One region of the Comamonas sp. DB36 genome, then DNA from elsewhere that is predicted to be linked to it. Evidence: riboswitches for the same ligand, from Rfam matches in the RefSeq annotation. Region 1 holds a riboswitch; the other holds the start of a gene.
What was found. A riboswitch is a leader RNA that binds a small molecule or an ion and turns the genes downstream of it on or off. The one in region 1 is predicted to bind manganese.
Positions count from the first base shown of each region.

Region 2: another riboswitch for manganese. It lies ahead of ACSVDO_RS20870 (TMEM165/GDT1 family protein); the one in region 1 lies ahead of mntP (manganese efflux pump MntP).

Region 1 is NZ_CP196633.1:153,730-161,654, forward strand. Features, by position in the region: gene ACSVDO_RS25145 (Pls/PosA family non-ribosomal peptide synthetase) at 1-882, shown strand, start outside; gene ACSVDO_RS25150 (4'-phosphopantetheinyl transferase family protein) at 921-1,466, shown strand; yybP-ykoY riboswitch at 1,528-1,698, shown strand; gene mntP (manganese efflux pump MntP) at 1,710-2,276, shown strand; gene ACSVDO_RS25160 (GAF domain-containing protein) at 2,319-2,783, opposite strand; gene ACSVDO_RS25165 (sensor domain-containing diguanylate cyclase) at 3,271-4,839, shown strand; gene ACSVDO_RS25170 (MerR family transcriptional regulator) at 5,141-6,181, shown strand; gene ACSVDO_RS25175 (carotenoid oxygenase family protein) at 6,203-7,630, shown strand.
Region 2 is NZ_CP196631.1:4,461,558-4,469,482, forward strand. Features, by position in the region: gene ACSVDO_RS20850 (M20 family metallopeptidase) at 1-659, opposite strand, end outside; gene ACSVDO_RS20855 (glycerophosphodiester phosphodiesterase) at 727-1,866, opposite strand; gene metW (methionine biosynthesis protein MetW) at 1,931-2,515, opposite strand; gene metX (homoserine O-succinyltransferase MetX) at 2,512-3,639, opposite strand; gene ACSVDO_RS20870 (TMEM165/GDT1 family protein) at 3,754-4,332, opposite strand; yybP-ykoY riboswitch at 4,374-4,550, opposite strand; gene rbp (RNA-binding regulator) at 4,791-5,171, shown strand; gene rbp (RNA-binding regulator) at 5,423-5,998, shown strand; gene ACSVDO_RS20885 (SDR family oxidoreductase) at 6,147-6,938, opposite strand; gene lptC (LPS export ABC transporter periplasmic protein LptC) at 6,941-7,564, opposite strand; gene ACSVDO_RS20895 (KdsC family phosphatase) at 7,564-7,925, opposite strand, start outside.

The DNA of each region.
Region 1 (7,925 bases):
CGGCGCAGTTTCATCGGCAACGGCGCCTATGTGCCCGACGGCACCACCTTGCCCCCGGACATGCTGCTGGGCGTGCAGTCCAAGGCGCCCGCAAGCGAGAAGATGCAGCCCGGGCAGACCTGGGTGGGTTCGCCCGCAATCAGCCTGCCGGCGCGCGAAGTCCTGACGGGCTTTGCCGAGTCCCTGACTTTCCGGCCGTCGAAATGGCGTTGGCTGGGCCGTGCGACCGTGGAAGCGATGCGCATCGTGCTGCCGCTGTCGCTGGTCATAGGCGCGGGCTACGTGATTGTCCAGAACCTCATGCCCGTGGCCGCGCAGGAAGCCTGGCTGGAGCTGGCGCTCGACCTGGGCGTGGCCGGCATCTATTACGGCGTCGGCTGTTTCCTGTTCGTGCTGGCGCTCAAGTGGCTGCTGATCGGTCGCTACCGGCCGCGCGCCACGCCGATGTGGACGCCCTTCGTCTGGACCAGCGAAGCCTTGACCAGCATCTATGAGTCGATTGCCGTGCCCAACTTCCTCGAGTACCTGCGCGGCACGCCCATGATGCCGTCGATGCTGCGCCTCATGGGCGTGCGCATAGGCCGCGATGTCTACCTCAACACCACCGACATCACCGAATTCGACTGCGTAGAGATCGGCGACCACAGCGAACTCAATGCCTGGTCGGGCCCGCAGACCCACCTCTTCGAGGACCGGGTGATGAAGATCGGCCGTATCCAGATCGGGCAACGCGTGACGCTGGGCGTACGCACCACCGTGCTGTACGACACCGTGATCGGCGATGGCGTGCTGCTCGGACCGCTGACCCTGATCATGAAAGGTGAAAAGCTGCCGCCCGACAGCGCCTGGCATGGCTCGCCAGCCCAGTCATGGACGCCTTGACACCGCTGGCACCCATGGAGCCGGACCAGAGGCCGGCCTTGCGCGCGCTGCAGCCCGCAGTGTGGCGGCTGCAAGACCAGCGCCGGCAACTGCGCGCCGAGGCCAGAGCGCTGCTGAGGGAACTGGTGGCCGGCTATCTGGGAACCAGCAGCGACAACACGCTGCTGCATTTCGTCCCCGGCCAGGCGCCGTTCGTGGACGCGCGCTGGCAAGGGCTGCGCTTGTCGATCAGCATCAGCTACAGCCAGGACCTGGCGCTGATCGCCCTGTGCCCCGGCGCACGCATTGGCATCGATGTGACAGAAACAGCCCCCATGCCGGATTGGGCAGCGGTGGCCAGGTCGTATCTGGGTCCAGCAGTGCTTGCGCGACTCGCGTCGGCCGATGGCGCAGCGCGCGACAAAGCGTTCGCGCTCGCATGGGCCGAGCTCGAAGCGCGCGGCAAATGCCTGGGGCTGGGATTGCAGGAATGGTCGGCAGAGCGGCACGCGCGCTTGCACGCGCCTGCCATCGAAGTGATCAGCAGTGCGCTCGAAGGGTTTGCTATTGCCTTGGCGCGCAATGCAAATAGGACGCAGCTCTAGAGAGCCGCTCTTTCTTGCGGACAATCCACCGGCACCGGGCCGCTGCCTCTACACTCTAGGTCCCCTTGGGGAGTAGCCTGCCTCCAGCTTCTGGAGGCGCCTGCGTCAACACACTCGGCATCTTGCATGCTGTGGCGCAGGCAGCCGTCTTTCGGTTGGCGAGACCATCGGCATATCACCGCGACGCAGGTCGGGCAGCGGAGATATGCCGCTGCGTTTTCGCCCGACCGATTGACCGCAAAAATGAATATCACCGCGATTTCCCTGCTGGCGTTTGCCATGTCCACCGATGCGTTCGCTGCCGCGATCGGCAAAGGCACGGCGCTGCTCAAGCCGCGCTGGAGCGAAGCCTTGCGCACCGGCGCCATTTTCGGCGTCATCGAAGCGATCACGCCGGTCATCGGCTGGGCGCTGGGCTCGGCCGCGTCCGACTACGTCAAGGCCTGGGACCACTGGATTGCTTTTGTCATGCTCCTGCTGCTGGGCGGCCACATGCTGATCGGCGCGTTCCGGCCCGAAGCGCAAGCCGTGGAGAAGCCCAGGCGCCATGGCTTCTGGCTGCTGGTCGCCACGGGCTTTGCCACCAGCATCGATGCCATGGCGGTAGGCGTGGGCCTGGCCTTCCTGGATGTCAACATCGTCACGGTCGCGCTGGCCATAGGACTGGCCACGTTCACCATGGTCACTCTGGGCGTGATGCTGGGCCGGGTGCTGGGCAATGTGGTCGGCAGCTGGGCCGAAGGCCTGGGCGGCATTCTGCTCATGGGAATCGGCGCGCTGATACTGATGGAGCACCTGAACGCCGCCTGACGACCAGCGCAGGCCCGGTGCGCCTTCATCGCGCGGCCAGCACTATCGGCCTGCGCCAAAGATCCAGGGTTGCCAGCGCGTGCCCTGGATCAGGGTCTGGAGCATTGCCGCCAGTCCTTGCGCATCCTGTGCATCGAACCGGCCATGCAGGGGGCTGTCCAGATCCAGCACCCCGACCACGCGCCCGTCGATCACCAGCGGCAGCACGAGTTCCGAATTGGACGCGCTGTCGCAGGCGATGTGGCCGGGAAAGGCATGCACATCGGGGACGATCTGGACCTGCATGGTCGCGGCGCAGGTGCCACAGACACCGCGGCCGATGTCGATGCGGGTGCACGCCACCCTGCCTTGAAACGGCCCCAGCACCAACGTCTTGTCCTGCAGCAGGTAGAAGCCAGCCCAGTTCAGACCGGGCACGGATTGAAAGACCAGTGCGCAGAACTGCGCGAGGTTTGCCAGCGGATCACGCTCGCCGGCGATCAAAGCCTGCCATTGGCGGTTGAGCAGTCCATAGACGCGGCCTTCGCGCTGGCAGCCCCAGCCATTGCCGGCGAAGGTATCCTGATCGCGGCCGGCGCCGGCTACCGCAAGCCCGTACTGGAGTTGCTGCTGTGCCTGATTGCCATTCCGGCCTTCATGATGCTGCGCCGCCTGGGCTCCCTTTAGGCGCGGCGCTGGACGCAATGGTCCGCAATTGATCTGGGCAGACGCGTGCCCGGCGGCGGGGCCCTGGACTTCAGTGCACGCGGCACCGGCGCTGCCATGAATCTGTGAATTGGGCCGGTGATCGGCCGCCTGTGCGGGACTCCAGACGGCTGCAGCCGCCCGGCTTGTATTCAAGGAGCAGAAGCTGGGGCAAACTACGCCCTAGAACGGGCCGGCCGGGCCTATGCATGGCCGCCTGGCTTGAACTACGCGGTCCCCAACGAAACCCGGTGCAATACAGTCGAACGGTGCAAAGGGCGACCAGGCCCTTTTCGATGCAGGTTCCAACATGAAATCCATCAATGCAGGTGTTGCCCACGACGGGCAGAGCATGCCCAGCCCGGTGGGACGCCCCTTTCTCGCGGCAGGCGTCTTCATTGCACTGCTGACGGTGGTGTTGATTGCCACCAACGTGTGGCTCGCATCGCGGACCTATGATGCGGCCTGGTCGCAGACCACCAAGACCTCGAGGAATCTCGCTCACTCGGTGGCGAACCAGCTCGACAGCGTTTTCAGCGAGGTGGACCGGTTGCTCAACACCCTGGGCTACATGCTGGAGCAGCGCGACATGAGTCCCGCGGACCTGGAGCCTCTGCAGCCCATCATGGTCACGCACCTGAGCCGCGCCGAGTACATGCACGGGCTGTTTGTCTACGGCGACGATGGGCGCTGGCTGGTGCACACCCAGCCCGTACAGTCCCGTCAGGCCAACAATTCCGACCGCGAATATTTCATCGCGCACCGCGAAAGCCGCAGTACCCGCGTCCTGATCAGCAAGCCCGTGCAAAGCCGCTCGACCGGAGAATGGATCATTCCCGTGTCCAAGCGCATCGAGGATGCGGAGGGGCGCTTCGCGGGCGTGCTGCTGGCCACCGTGCGCGTCGACTACATCGTCAAGCTGCTCAATGGTTTCGACATCGGCCAAAAAGGCGCCATATCGCTGAGCCTGGCGGATGGAAAGCTACTGCTGCGACGTCCCTACGCAGCGGAAGAACTGGGCCAGTATTTCGCCAACAATCCCTTGATGTCGGCGGTCAACAGCGCGCGCGCGGGAATGGTCAGGATCACCTCGCCGATTGACCGGGTCAAGCGTCTCGCGGCGTTCGAGCATCTGTCCAACAATCCGCTGTTCGTGACAGTGGCGCTGTCGGAAGAGGAGATCCTGGCCGAATGGCGCAGCGCCGCGCATGTTCAATTCGCCTGCATGTTGCTGGTGGTCTCCATCATCGGCGTTTCCTCATGGTATGTGCTCAGGAGCATGAAGCTGCGCCAGACTTCGGACCGGGCGCTGCGCAGCGCCCATGAACAGATCGTGCAGGCGAACGCCCAGCTCGCGGAACTTGCGGAACATGACAGTCTCACCGGGATACTGAACCGCCGGGCGTTCGATCACCGCTTCGAAGACATCCTGGGGCAGGCCCGGCGCTACGGCCGCCCGGTTTCGGTGGTGCTTTTCGATGTGGACCACTTCAAGTCATACAACGACAACTATGGACACCCCGCGGGCGACGACTGCCTGCGCCAGGTGGCGGCGGCGCTCTCCAGCGCAATGCGCCGTCCGGGCGACGTGCTCGCGCGCTATGGCGGCGAGGAATTCGTCGCCATATTGCCCGACACCCCCGCCGACGGCGCCCGCGCGGTCGCCAACGCGGCCAGGCTCGAAGTTGCGCGGCTGCTTCTGCGGCATGAGGCGAGCGCCGACGGCATCGTCACCGTCTCGGCGGGGATTGCATCGGCCCATGCGGCAAGCGTCGATCTGACGTCAGCTGGATTGATCGGGCAGGCGGACAAGGCGCTTTACCGGGCCAAGCACGAAGGACGCAACCGGGTGGTGGTGGCGGAAACTCCGCAGGGCTGAGTCCCGGCATTCGGCGCCCGGCTGCGTACCTGCAATTCGTCTGCCCACGCTGGCAGCACGCTTGTGCACGGCCGCCCGGGCTGCCTGGTCCATGGCGATGGAAGGCGTGACGCAAACAAGCCAGCAAGGCCTTCGCCAAACACCTGCCCATGGCGCCACCGCTCGCCTGCGGCCGGCTCTGCCCTGTGTACAGCCGCATTCCAATGCGGGCTCAGCATAGGTACGCGAATTTTTTCCCGAAAAAGCGTTGACCCTCTCGTAACGGCAAGGTTTAGCATGCCTTCAATTCGAGAGGGAAAGCATGTTTTTCAAGATCGGCGAACTCGCCCGGCGTACCGGACTGACAGTGCGCGCATTGCGCCACTATGACGATATTGCGCTGCTGGTGCCCTCCGCCCGCTCCGCTGCCGGCTACCGTCTCTACGATCGCCAGGACGTGGCGCGGCTTTACCGCATCCAGGCCTTGCGCCGACTTGACCTGTCGCTGGCCGACATCCAGGGCCTGCTCGACAATGCGGCCGGCGGCATTGCCCAAGTCGTCGCCCGCCAGGTCGCGCAGCTCGACCATGAGATCGTGCAGGCATCGGCGCTGCGCACCCACCTGCTCGCCGTGCAGCGCCAGTTGCAGGCCAGCGAGGAGCCCGGCATCGACGACTGGCTGCTGGCGCTCGAAAGCATGGTCACGGGCGCGAAATACTTCAGCGACGACGAGCAGCGCACGCTCAAGGCCCAGCGCGACGGGTTCAGCGACGCCCTGGCGCCCGAGCGCGCCGCCTTGAGCGCGTGGCTGCAACGCCTGCTGGCAGCGGGCGTATCGTACGAGGATACGCAGGCCCAGGCCCTGGCGCAGCGCTGGATGGCCATGCTGCGCGAGGAAACCGCGGGCGACGAAGGCCTGCTGATGAAGCTCTACAGCATGCACTGGAACGAGCCCTCACTGCACGCGTTGACCGGAGTCGACCGCGTCGGCATGCGTTATATCGCGCACGCAATGGCCTTCGCCCGGCTGCAACTCTATGCCCCGCATTGCAGCGCCGAGGACATGGCCGCGCTGCGCGAGCACTACGTTGCGCAAACGCTGGCCTGGCCGCCGCTCATCGCCGAGGTCAGGCAACAGATGCTGGACCGCGCGCCCTGCGATGGCGCCGCCATGCGAGCCTTGGCGCGGCGCTGGCAGGCGCTGTCGCTGGCCAAGGCCGGCGGCAATACCGTACTGCATGCCAAGCTGCAGAGGGCCTTGCGCCAGGACGCGGCGCTGCGGGCCGGCTCCGGCATCGACGAGGCCCTGGCCGCCTATGTTGGGCAAGCCATCGCCCTCCTGGACAGCGCAGCCAACCCCTGAACACATCCTGAAGGCCCACCCATGCACGCTAGCGCACAGACAAATCCCCACTTCTTCACCGGCAACTATGCGCCGCTCACCGAGGAGCGCGACCTCGCGCAACTGCCCGTCGAAGGAACGCTGCCCGACACGCTATCGGGCAGCCTGTATCGCGTAGGCCCGAATCCGCAGTTCGCCGCACGCGACAACAACTACCACTGGTTCTCCGGCGACGGCATGGTGCATGCCTTCCATATCAGCAATAGCAAGGTGTCGTACCGCAACCGCTGGGCGCGCACGCCTAAATGGCAGCTCGAGCATGCGGCCGGACACGCGCTTTTCGGCACTTTCGGCAATCCCGCGACCAGCGACCCGCTGGCGCTGGGCAAGAACGGCGGAACCGCCAACACCAGCATGCTGTGGCATGGCGAGCGGCTTTTCGCGCTCGAGGAGTCGCATCAACCGTTTGAAATCGACGCCCGCACGCTTGCCTCCAAGGGGCATCAGAGCTTCGGCGACCGCCTGGCCGCGCGCTGCACCGCCCACCCCAAAGCCGACCCCGTCAGCGGCGAGCTGCATTTCTTCGCCTACTCGTACGACCGGCCCTGCTCGCCCAGCATGCTCTATGGCGTGATCGACAGGAACTGCGAAGTCACGCAACAGCAGTCCTTCACCGCGCCCTACGCGGGCATGGTGCACGACTTCATGCTCACGCGCACGCATGTGCTGTTCCCCGTGACGCCGCTGACGTTCAGCATGGAGCGCGCCATGCGCGGCAAGCCGCTGCTGGCCTGGGATGCGAGCCTGCGCACCCATGTCGGCGTGCTCAGGCAAGGCGCCGCGGCGCACACCATGCGCTGGTTCGACACCGACCCCTGCCATGTGTTCCATGTGATGAATGCCTGGGACGACGGCGACACCATCGTCGCCTACGTGATGCAATCGGACACCGCGCCCGGCCTGCCCGACGCCCAGGGCCACCCTGGCGCGCCCGAAGCCATGGCCGCGCGCCTGTGCCGCTGGACTTTCGACCTGGCCGGCGCCGACACCGGTTTCCAGCGCGAATACCTCGACGACCTGGTGGCGGAATTTCCGCGCATCGACGAACGCTATACCGGCCGGCGCAACCGCTACGGTTTCTATACCTGCCATGCGACATCGCGTGCCCGTGACGATTCCGAAAGCGTGCTGTTCGACAGCCTTGCGCGTTTCGATTTCGACACCGGCGAACGCCACCTGTACACACTGCCGCCGGGCGACGTGGTGTCCGAACCCGTTTTCGTGCCACGCGCGGCCGACGCACCCGAAGCCGACGGTTGGCTGCTCTCGGTGGCCTGGCGCGCGCAGGAACAGCGCAGCGACCTGCTGGTGTTCGACGCGCAGGATCTGGCAGCAGGCCCCATAGCCGTGGCGCATTTGCCGCATCGGGTGCCTTTCGGCTTTCATGGAGGGTGGCGCAATGACACCTAGGCGCCAAGCTGAATGGGCTGGGCTTCCATTGTCGCGAGCGGATTCGCCTGTGGAACACAGTGTGTTGCGGCCGGCCGCTATACGCCCCCTGGTGCACTGCTGCGGCGGATCATGGGGGATATGTCGGCTTTGCAGCGAAAGCTGACCGTCGACTCCGGGACATGAGTGACTGCTCTTTACCGAGCAGCAGTCATTTCGTGATAGTTATCAAATAACCATAAGCTGTCTAGTACACGCTACGCGGGTCACACTGTTTGACTGCGAGCACATGTCGTTTTTTTAGGTTTGGCGTGTG
Region 2 (7,925 bases), on a different replicon from region 1:
CCGCGCAGGCTGGTCGTGAGCCACAGCTGGTCGTAGTTGCCCGCGCCGCTGTCCAGGCAGATCACCAGCGCAACTTCGCCCATGCGCGCCCGCAGCGCGTCCACATAGGGCAGCAGGTCGCGCGAGCCGCTTTCCTCGCAGGTCTCGATCAGCCCGCAGATGCGCGGATGCGCCACGTTCTGGCGCTTGAGCTCCTGCACCGCGGCGATGCTGGCGTAGACCGCATAGCCGTCGTCGGCGCCGCCGCGGCCATAGAGCTTGCCGTCCTCATACTTGGGCGTCCACGGGCCCAGATCGCTGCGCCAGCCTTCGAATTCGGGCTGCTTGTCGAGGTGGCCGTACATCAGCACCGTGCCCTGGCCCTGCGACTGCGCCTGGGTCGCCGCGACTTCGAAGAACAGCACGGGCGTGCGGCCCGGCAGGCGCACGATCTCGAGCGTCAGGCCCGCGACCTTCTGCGCCTCGACCCAGACGGCCGCATTGCGCAGCACGGTGTCCAGATAGCCCTGCTGCTCCCAGTCGGGCGCGAACATCGGCGACTTCGCGGGAATCGCGATGTACTCGGACAGCTGCCCGACGATGTCGCGGTCCCACTGGGCGCTGACGCGCTCCAGTGCGAGGGCCGGATCGAGGGCGGTGGCGGGGATGCGTGCATTCATGGCTAAAGCTCCTTCGTCGATGCCACGGAGGGCCGCGGCGATCTTCTATTGTCCTGCAGACTGCGGCTCAAGGCTGGCGCTGCATTGCACTGATGGCGGCGCGGCCAATTGCCGGGTCATCGGTGAACACGCCGTCGATGCCGGTGCGCAGAAAGGCGTCCATGTCGGCGCGCGCATCGCCGCGCTGGGCGGCGTTGGCGGCCGGCGCGCTCTTGAGCTGGGCCGGCAGGAAGGCGTTTTCGGGACGCAGCGTCCAGACATGCACCACCAGGCCTGCGGCATGTGCGTGCTGCACGAACGACGTCGGCTGACCATGGCCGCCATCGACCACGGGAATCACCATGGTCTTGCTCGGACCCACGCCCTGGGCATAGGTCGCGATCTCGGCCAGGCCCGCGGGCGTGGCCATCTTGGCGTAAGTGGTGCGCGGCTGACCCGCGCGCGCCTGGTCGAACGGGCTGCCGTTGGGCGTCAGCAGCTGCACCAGGCGCACGGGCGTGAGCACATGCAGCGCGCGCAGGTTGTCGACTTCGAACGACTGGATGAACACCGGCGCATCGGCGCGGTTCAAATCATGCCTGGCCAGCACTTCGAGCAGCGGCTTTTCCAGCGGCTGGCCTATGGACTGAAAGTAGCTCGGGTGCTTGGTCTCGATGTACAGGCCTATGGTGCGCCCCGTGCGTGCGCTTTGCGTGCGCGCCAGCGCAATCATTTCTTCCAGCGTGGGCACTTCGAACTGGCCATCGTAGGCCGCGCTGGCCGGGCGCAGCTGGGGAATGCGTTCGCGCGCGCGCAGCGTCTTGAGTTCGGCCAGCGTGAAGTCTTCCACGAACCAGCCGGTGATGGCCTTGCCGTCTATGGTCTTGGTCGTGCGGCGCGCGGCAAACTCGGGCCGATCGGCGACATCGGTGGTCGCTTCCTGCAGCGAGCCATCGGTCTTGAGGATGGCGATCGCGTTCTCGTGGCGCGACACCAGCACGCCGTCGCGCGTGATCACCAGATCGGCTTCGATCAGGTCGGCGCCATCATCGATGGCCTTCTGATAGGCCGCCAGCGTGTGCTCGGGGCGCAGCGCCGACGCGCCGCGGTGGGCAATCAGCGCGGGCTGGGGCGGCCAGCTCGCCGCCGTCTGGGCCTGGGCAGCCCCCGCAAGCGCCAGCCACGCCAGCGCAAACACCGTTTTCTTGCTCGACCGCAGCAAATCCATGGATCACCTTTCGTCAGGGCGCGCGAGCACCATGCCTGCGCCGGCCCATGCTACAGGTTTGCGCTCAGCTGTGCTCCAGGCAGAACACGGCCGTGCCGGCGCGCAGATTGGGCAGAAAGCGCACCGTCTCGCCGCCCTGCAGACCGAAAGCGTCGCGCACCTGCAGCCGGTTCTTGTGTGCCAGCACTTCGAAGTCCTTGAACGTGCCGACGCGGATATTGGGCGTGTCGTACCACTGGTACGGCAGGCGGCGCGTGACCGGCATGCGCCCGCGCAGCACCGACAGACGGTTGGGCCAGTGCGCGAAGTTGGGGAAGGCGACTATGCCCAGGCGGCCTATGCGCGCGGTCTCGCGCAGCATGATCTCGGCATTGCGCAGATGCTGCAGCGTGTCGATCTGCAGCACCACGTCGAAGCTGTTGTCGCCGAACATCGCCAGACCGTCCTCGAGGTTGAGCTGCAGCACGTCGACGCCGCGGCGCACGCAGGCCAGCACGTTGGCGTCATCGAGCTCCACGCCGTAGCCGCTGCAGCCGCGCTCGCGCTGCAGATAGGACAGCAAGCCGCCGTCGCCACAGCCCAGATCCAGCACGCGCGCACCTTCGGGCACGAGGCGGGCAATCGCCTCCATGGTCGATTTTTCGGTCATGCGATCTCCTTTGCAATGCTTTCAAAATAAGAGCGCATGACGCCCAGATAGCGCGGGTCATCAAGCAGGAAGGCATCGTGACCATGGGGTGCGTCGATTTCGGCGTAGCTCACGCGGCGCTGGTTCTCGAGCAGCGACTTGACGATTTCGCGGCTGCGCGCGGGCGCGAAGCGCCAGTCGGTGGTGAAGCTCACCAGCAGGTACTTGGCCTGGCTGGCCGCGAGCGCCCGCGTGAGGTTGCCCGCATGGGCGCGCGCCGGGTCGAAGTAGTCGAGCGCGCGCGTGATCAGCAGGTAGGTGTTGGCGTCGAAATAGTCGCTGAACTTGTCGCCCTGGTAGCGCAGATAGCTTTCGATCTCGAACTCGATGTCCTGGGTGCTGTACTTGAGCTCCAGGCCGTCGCGCAGCTGGCGGCCGAACTTCTGGTTCATCACGTCGTCGCTGAGATACGTGATGTGGCCGATCATGCGCGCGATGCGCAGGCCGCGGCGCGGCACCACGCCGTGGTCGTAGAAATTGCCGCCGTGGAAGTCGGGGTCAGTCACGATGGCGCGGCGCGCGACTTCATTGAACGCGATGTTCTCGGCGTTGAGGTTGGGCGCGCTGGCGACCACCACCGCGTGCGCCAGGCGCTCGGGGTAGCGCAGCGACCAGCACAGCGCCTGCATGCCGCCCAGGCTGCCGCCGAGCACGGCCGCGAGCCGCGAAATCCCCAGCCGGTCGAGCAGCCGCGCCTGGGCATCGACCCAGTCCTCCACGGTGACCACGGGAAAATCGGCGCCATAGACGCGGCCGGTGTCGGGGTTCTCGTGCATGGGGCCGGTCGAGCCGAAGCACGAGCCGAGGTTGTTGACGCCGATCACGAAGAAGCGGTTGGTGTCGACCGGCTTGCCCGGGCCTATCATGTTGTCCCACCAGCCTTCGCTCTTGGGCTGGTCGGCATAGACGCCGGCCACATGGTGCGAGGCATTGAGCGCATGGCACACCAGCACCGCGTTCGAGCGCTCGGCGTTGAGCTCGCCGTAGGTTTCGTAGGCGAGGTCGTAATGGTGTATCGAGGCGCCGCCCTGCAGGGGCAGGGCATCCTCGAAATGCATGGACGAAGGAGTGGCGATGAAGGACATGAAAAAACCCGGCATCGCTAAAAACGAGGCCGGGTCGAGATGTCGTCGGACGGGTCTTTAGCTGGATTTATAAAGCGCCCGCAAGCATTGGCAAATCGGCGCGTGAAGCGCCCATTATGCCAAAACGGCTACGCCTGGGGCCCACAAGGCGAGCAAGCCCAGCACCAGGAAAATTCCGGCCGACACCAGATGCACGATGCGCAGCGGCACCAGGCGCGTGATGCGCTCGCCCAGCCAGACCACGGGCGCGTTGGCGAGCATCATGCCCAGCGTCGTTCCCGCAACCACCCACAGGTAGGCGTTGTACTTGGCCGCGAGCACCACGGTGGCGATCTGCGTCTTGTCGCCCATTTCGGCGAGGAAGAACGCGATCAGCGTGGTGCCGAACACGCCCCAGCGAGAAACAGTGGCGGTCTCGTCTTCGTCGAGCTTGTCGGGAATCAGCATCCAGACCGCCATCGCGATGAAGCAGCCGCCCAGCACCCAGCGCAGCACCTGCGGGCCGATCAGCGTCGTGACCCAGGCGCCGACGGCGCCGGCCAGCGCATGGTTGGCGAGTGTGGCGGCGAGGATGCCGAGCACGATGGGCCAGGGCTTGCGAAAACGGGCGGCGAGAACCAGCGCCAGCAGCTGCGTCTTGTCGCCCATTTCGGCGATGGCAACGATGGCGGTAGAGACAAAAAAGGCTTCCATGGGGTTTTTCTAATCAACAGGCCGGACGACGCGAACGCATTGGCTGCGCACCGACTCCGGCCATGTGGATCGGCACCCAGCCAATGGTCTCGCCCAGTCTGAAATCCGCGGAACGGACCCAGCAACCGCATGCACCATAGGTTGTGAGAACCCAAGTTTGTTGATGCATGCCTTCGGTGCGTTGCACACCGAACGGGCTACTCCCCAATGACAGCGGCGATTGTAGACAAGACGGCTGTTTCGCGTGGAATTCCGGGTAAATACCGACCCAAAAAGTGTTGTAGCCACACCGAAATTTCAAATCAGAGCATTTTGTACGGGTATATATAGCTCATAATGTCCAAGCCTTTCCGCAAAGCAATGAGTAGTAGGCAGGTGCGTTTCGGTCTCTAAAGTTGTCAGGTAGTTGACTGCATAGGGCTCCATCGCGTTTTCAAGTGTTTTTTCAGGAGTCCTCCATGGGCAACAAACTTTACGTCGGCAACCTGCCGTACTCTTTCCGTGACGGCGATCTCGAGCAAGCTTTCAGCGAATTCGGCAATGTCAACAGCGCCAAGGTCATGATGGAACGTGACACCGGCCGTTCGAAGGGCTTCGGCTTCGTCGAAATGAGCAACGATGCTGAAGCACAAGCAGCAATCCAAGGCCTGCACGGCCAAAACCAAGGCGGCCGTGACCTCGTGGTCAACGAAGCCCGTCCTATGGAACCCCGCCCTCCCCGTAGCGGTGGCGGCTTCGGCGGCGGCGGCTTCGGCGGCGGCAATGGCGGTGGCGGCTTCGGCGGCGGCCGTAGCGGTGGCGGCGGTGGCGGCTTCGGCGGCGGCCGTGGCGGCTACTAAGCACTGACTCAGGGTTTTCATTAACCCAATGTCAAAAAAGGGCCTCTGGCCCTTTTTTTTCGTCTTTTTCATGCAAATACGTCTTTCGCCGGCTTTTTTTTTGTGTTTCTTTTCCCTCATAATTTGTGATCGGTGTCCCCGATATCAGTGCAGGTGATTTGCAATGCGTGCGCAGGTTTTCTTTCATGGATCGCTGGCAACATGTGAGCACCACAGCAATTGTGTTACTTGAGGAGTTTGAGGAGTCTTTAATGGGCAACAAGCTGTATGTTGGCAATCTCCCTTATGGAGTGCGTGACAACGACCTTGAGCAGGCATTCAGCCAGTATGGTTCAGTGACGAATGCCAAGGTAATGATGGAGCGCGACACGGGTCGCTCCAAGGGGTTTGGGTTCGTGGAAATGGGCAGCGATTCTGAAGCGCAGGCAGCAATCCAGGGCATGAACGGACAAGCACTCGGCGGCCGCAGCATTGTCGTCAATGAAGCGCGCCCGATGGAGCCACGCCCACCGCGCAGCGGTGGCTATGGCGGCGGCGGTGGCGGCTATGGCGGTGGCGGCGGTGGTGGCTACGGCGGCGGTGGCGGCGGTGGTTATGGTGGCGGCCGCGAAGGCGGTGGCGGCTACGGCGGCGGTCGTGACGGTGGCGGCGGCTATGGCGGCGGTGGCCGTGATGGCGGCGGCTACGGCGGTGGTGGCGGCGGCCGTGACGGCGGCGGTTATGCCGGCGGCCGCAATGACGGCGGTTTCCGCAGCCCCTATGGCTCGGGTCCGCGCGGCGGCGGCGGCGGCGGACGTGGCGGCTACGGCAATAACAACGGCGAATAATCCGCACGCAAAACAAAAAGGCTTCACTTGAAGCCTTTTTTTACGTCTGAAGTATGTCGTTTGCGGTGGGTTGCGGGTATTCACCAGTGCAGGTCAAAATGCCGGCATCTGACAACCAGTGGCTGTAAGACAAAATCGTCAGATTCTCTTACTCTGCGGTTTTGTGCCGGTGTTTGGTTTGCCGACCTTGTAACAAACGGTCAAACACGGCATTGGGCAACAGGCGCAACAACTTGGCCACGATACCCATCTGCCAGGGAATCACTGCATAACTGGTTTGCCGCATGATGGCCCGATAAGCACGCGCGGCGAAGTCGTCGGCAGTGAGCAGAAACGGCATTCCATAACGGTTATCGCGCGTCAGCGGCGTGGCGACATAACCGGGCAGCAGGGTCACCACGCGCACGCCGCGCGCGCGCAGTTCGCCGCGCAGGCTCTCGCAATAGCTGACCACGGCGGCCTTGCTGGCGCAGTAGGCGCCGTGTCCGGGCAGGCCGCGGATCGCGGCCACGCTCGCCACGCCGACCAGCGTGCCCGAGCCCCGGGCCTGCATCGCGCGAATGAAGGGGTGAAATGTCGCCGCCATGCCCAGGTTGTTGGTCGCGAACAGCTTGGCCATCACGCCCAGGTCTTCGCGCTCGGCGGAATCTATGCCCCAGCTCACGCCCGCGTTCGCCACCACCACCTGCGGCAGGCCCTGGCGCGCGAGACACTGCATGCCGGCCTCGACAATGCTGGCTTCGACCGACACATCGGCGCCATAGACCGCATAGCGCGCGGGATCCAGCCCTGCCACCGTGGCCCAGTCGTGGATCGCCTGGGTATTGCGCGCCACGAGCGCCAGGTCATGGCCCTGGGCATAGAAGCGTCCCGCGAGGGCCTGGCCTATGCCGCTGGAAGCACCGGTGATGAAGACCAGGGAACGCGCGGGCGCGGTCATGTTCAGCGCCCGGCCGCGGCCGCGGGCTGCAGCACGCCGCGCACCCGACCTTCGAGCTGCAGCACCTGATCGATGTGGTCGTAATTGAGCTGGTTGGCCGTGAAGCGGTCGCTGCCACGCCACAGCACCACGGGCTTGTCGGAAAGCACGCGCTCCTCGTTGGTCCAGGCGTGCAGGAACTCGCCCTCGAAGCGCAGTTCGGGCGTGCGCTTGCCATCGGGCAGCTGCATGGCTTCGCGCGTCACGCGCGCATCGCCGAACAGCTGGACTTCGGAGCCGTCGCCGTTGCTCAGGCCGCGCAGCGCCGTGGCCCGGGTCTTGCGACCGTCGGGCCCGGTTGCCTGGATGCGCACGCCGTCGATCTCGAGCGTGTCGGTGTCGGGGTAATGGCGCGCCATCTGGCCCTGCAGCTGGCGCGTCATGCGGCCCGCGGCGTCGAAGTTCTGCACCGAGAAGTCCTTCATGAAATAGTCGGGCTCATGCACCGGCGCGCGCGCGGCCGCGGACGGCAGCGCGGACGGCGCGTTGCGCACCAGCCACCAGCTGGCCAGCGCCATCAGGCCCATCAGGATCACGGGCAGATAGATCGTGAAGCTTTCCCAGCCGCGACGCCATGGGGGGCGCATCATGCATAGCTTTCGAGCAGGCTGGCGTAACGGCCCGAGGCCACGAGCAGCAGATCGCAGAAGTCGCGCGCCGCGCCCTGGCCGCCCTGGCGCTGGCTCACGTAATCGGCCGCGGCCAGGGCTTCGGCATGGGCATTTGCGGGCGCGCAGGCGATGGCCGCGCGGCGCATCACGGGCAGATCGGGCCAGTCGTCGCCCATGGCCGCGGTCTGGCTCCAGTCGAGTCCCAGCGTCTGCAGGAACTCCTCGGCTGCAGGCTTCTTGTCCTCGGTGCCGAAACGCGCATGCACCACGCCCAGGTTCTTGAGCCGCAGGCGCAGCGGCGCGGAGTCGCGGCCCGTGATCACCACGGGCGTGATGC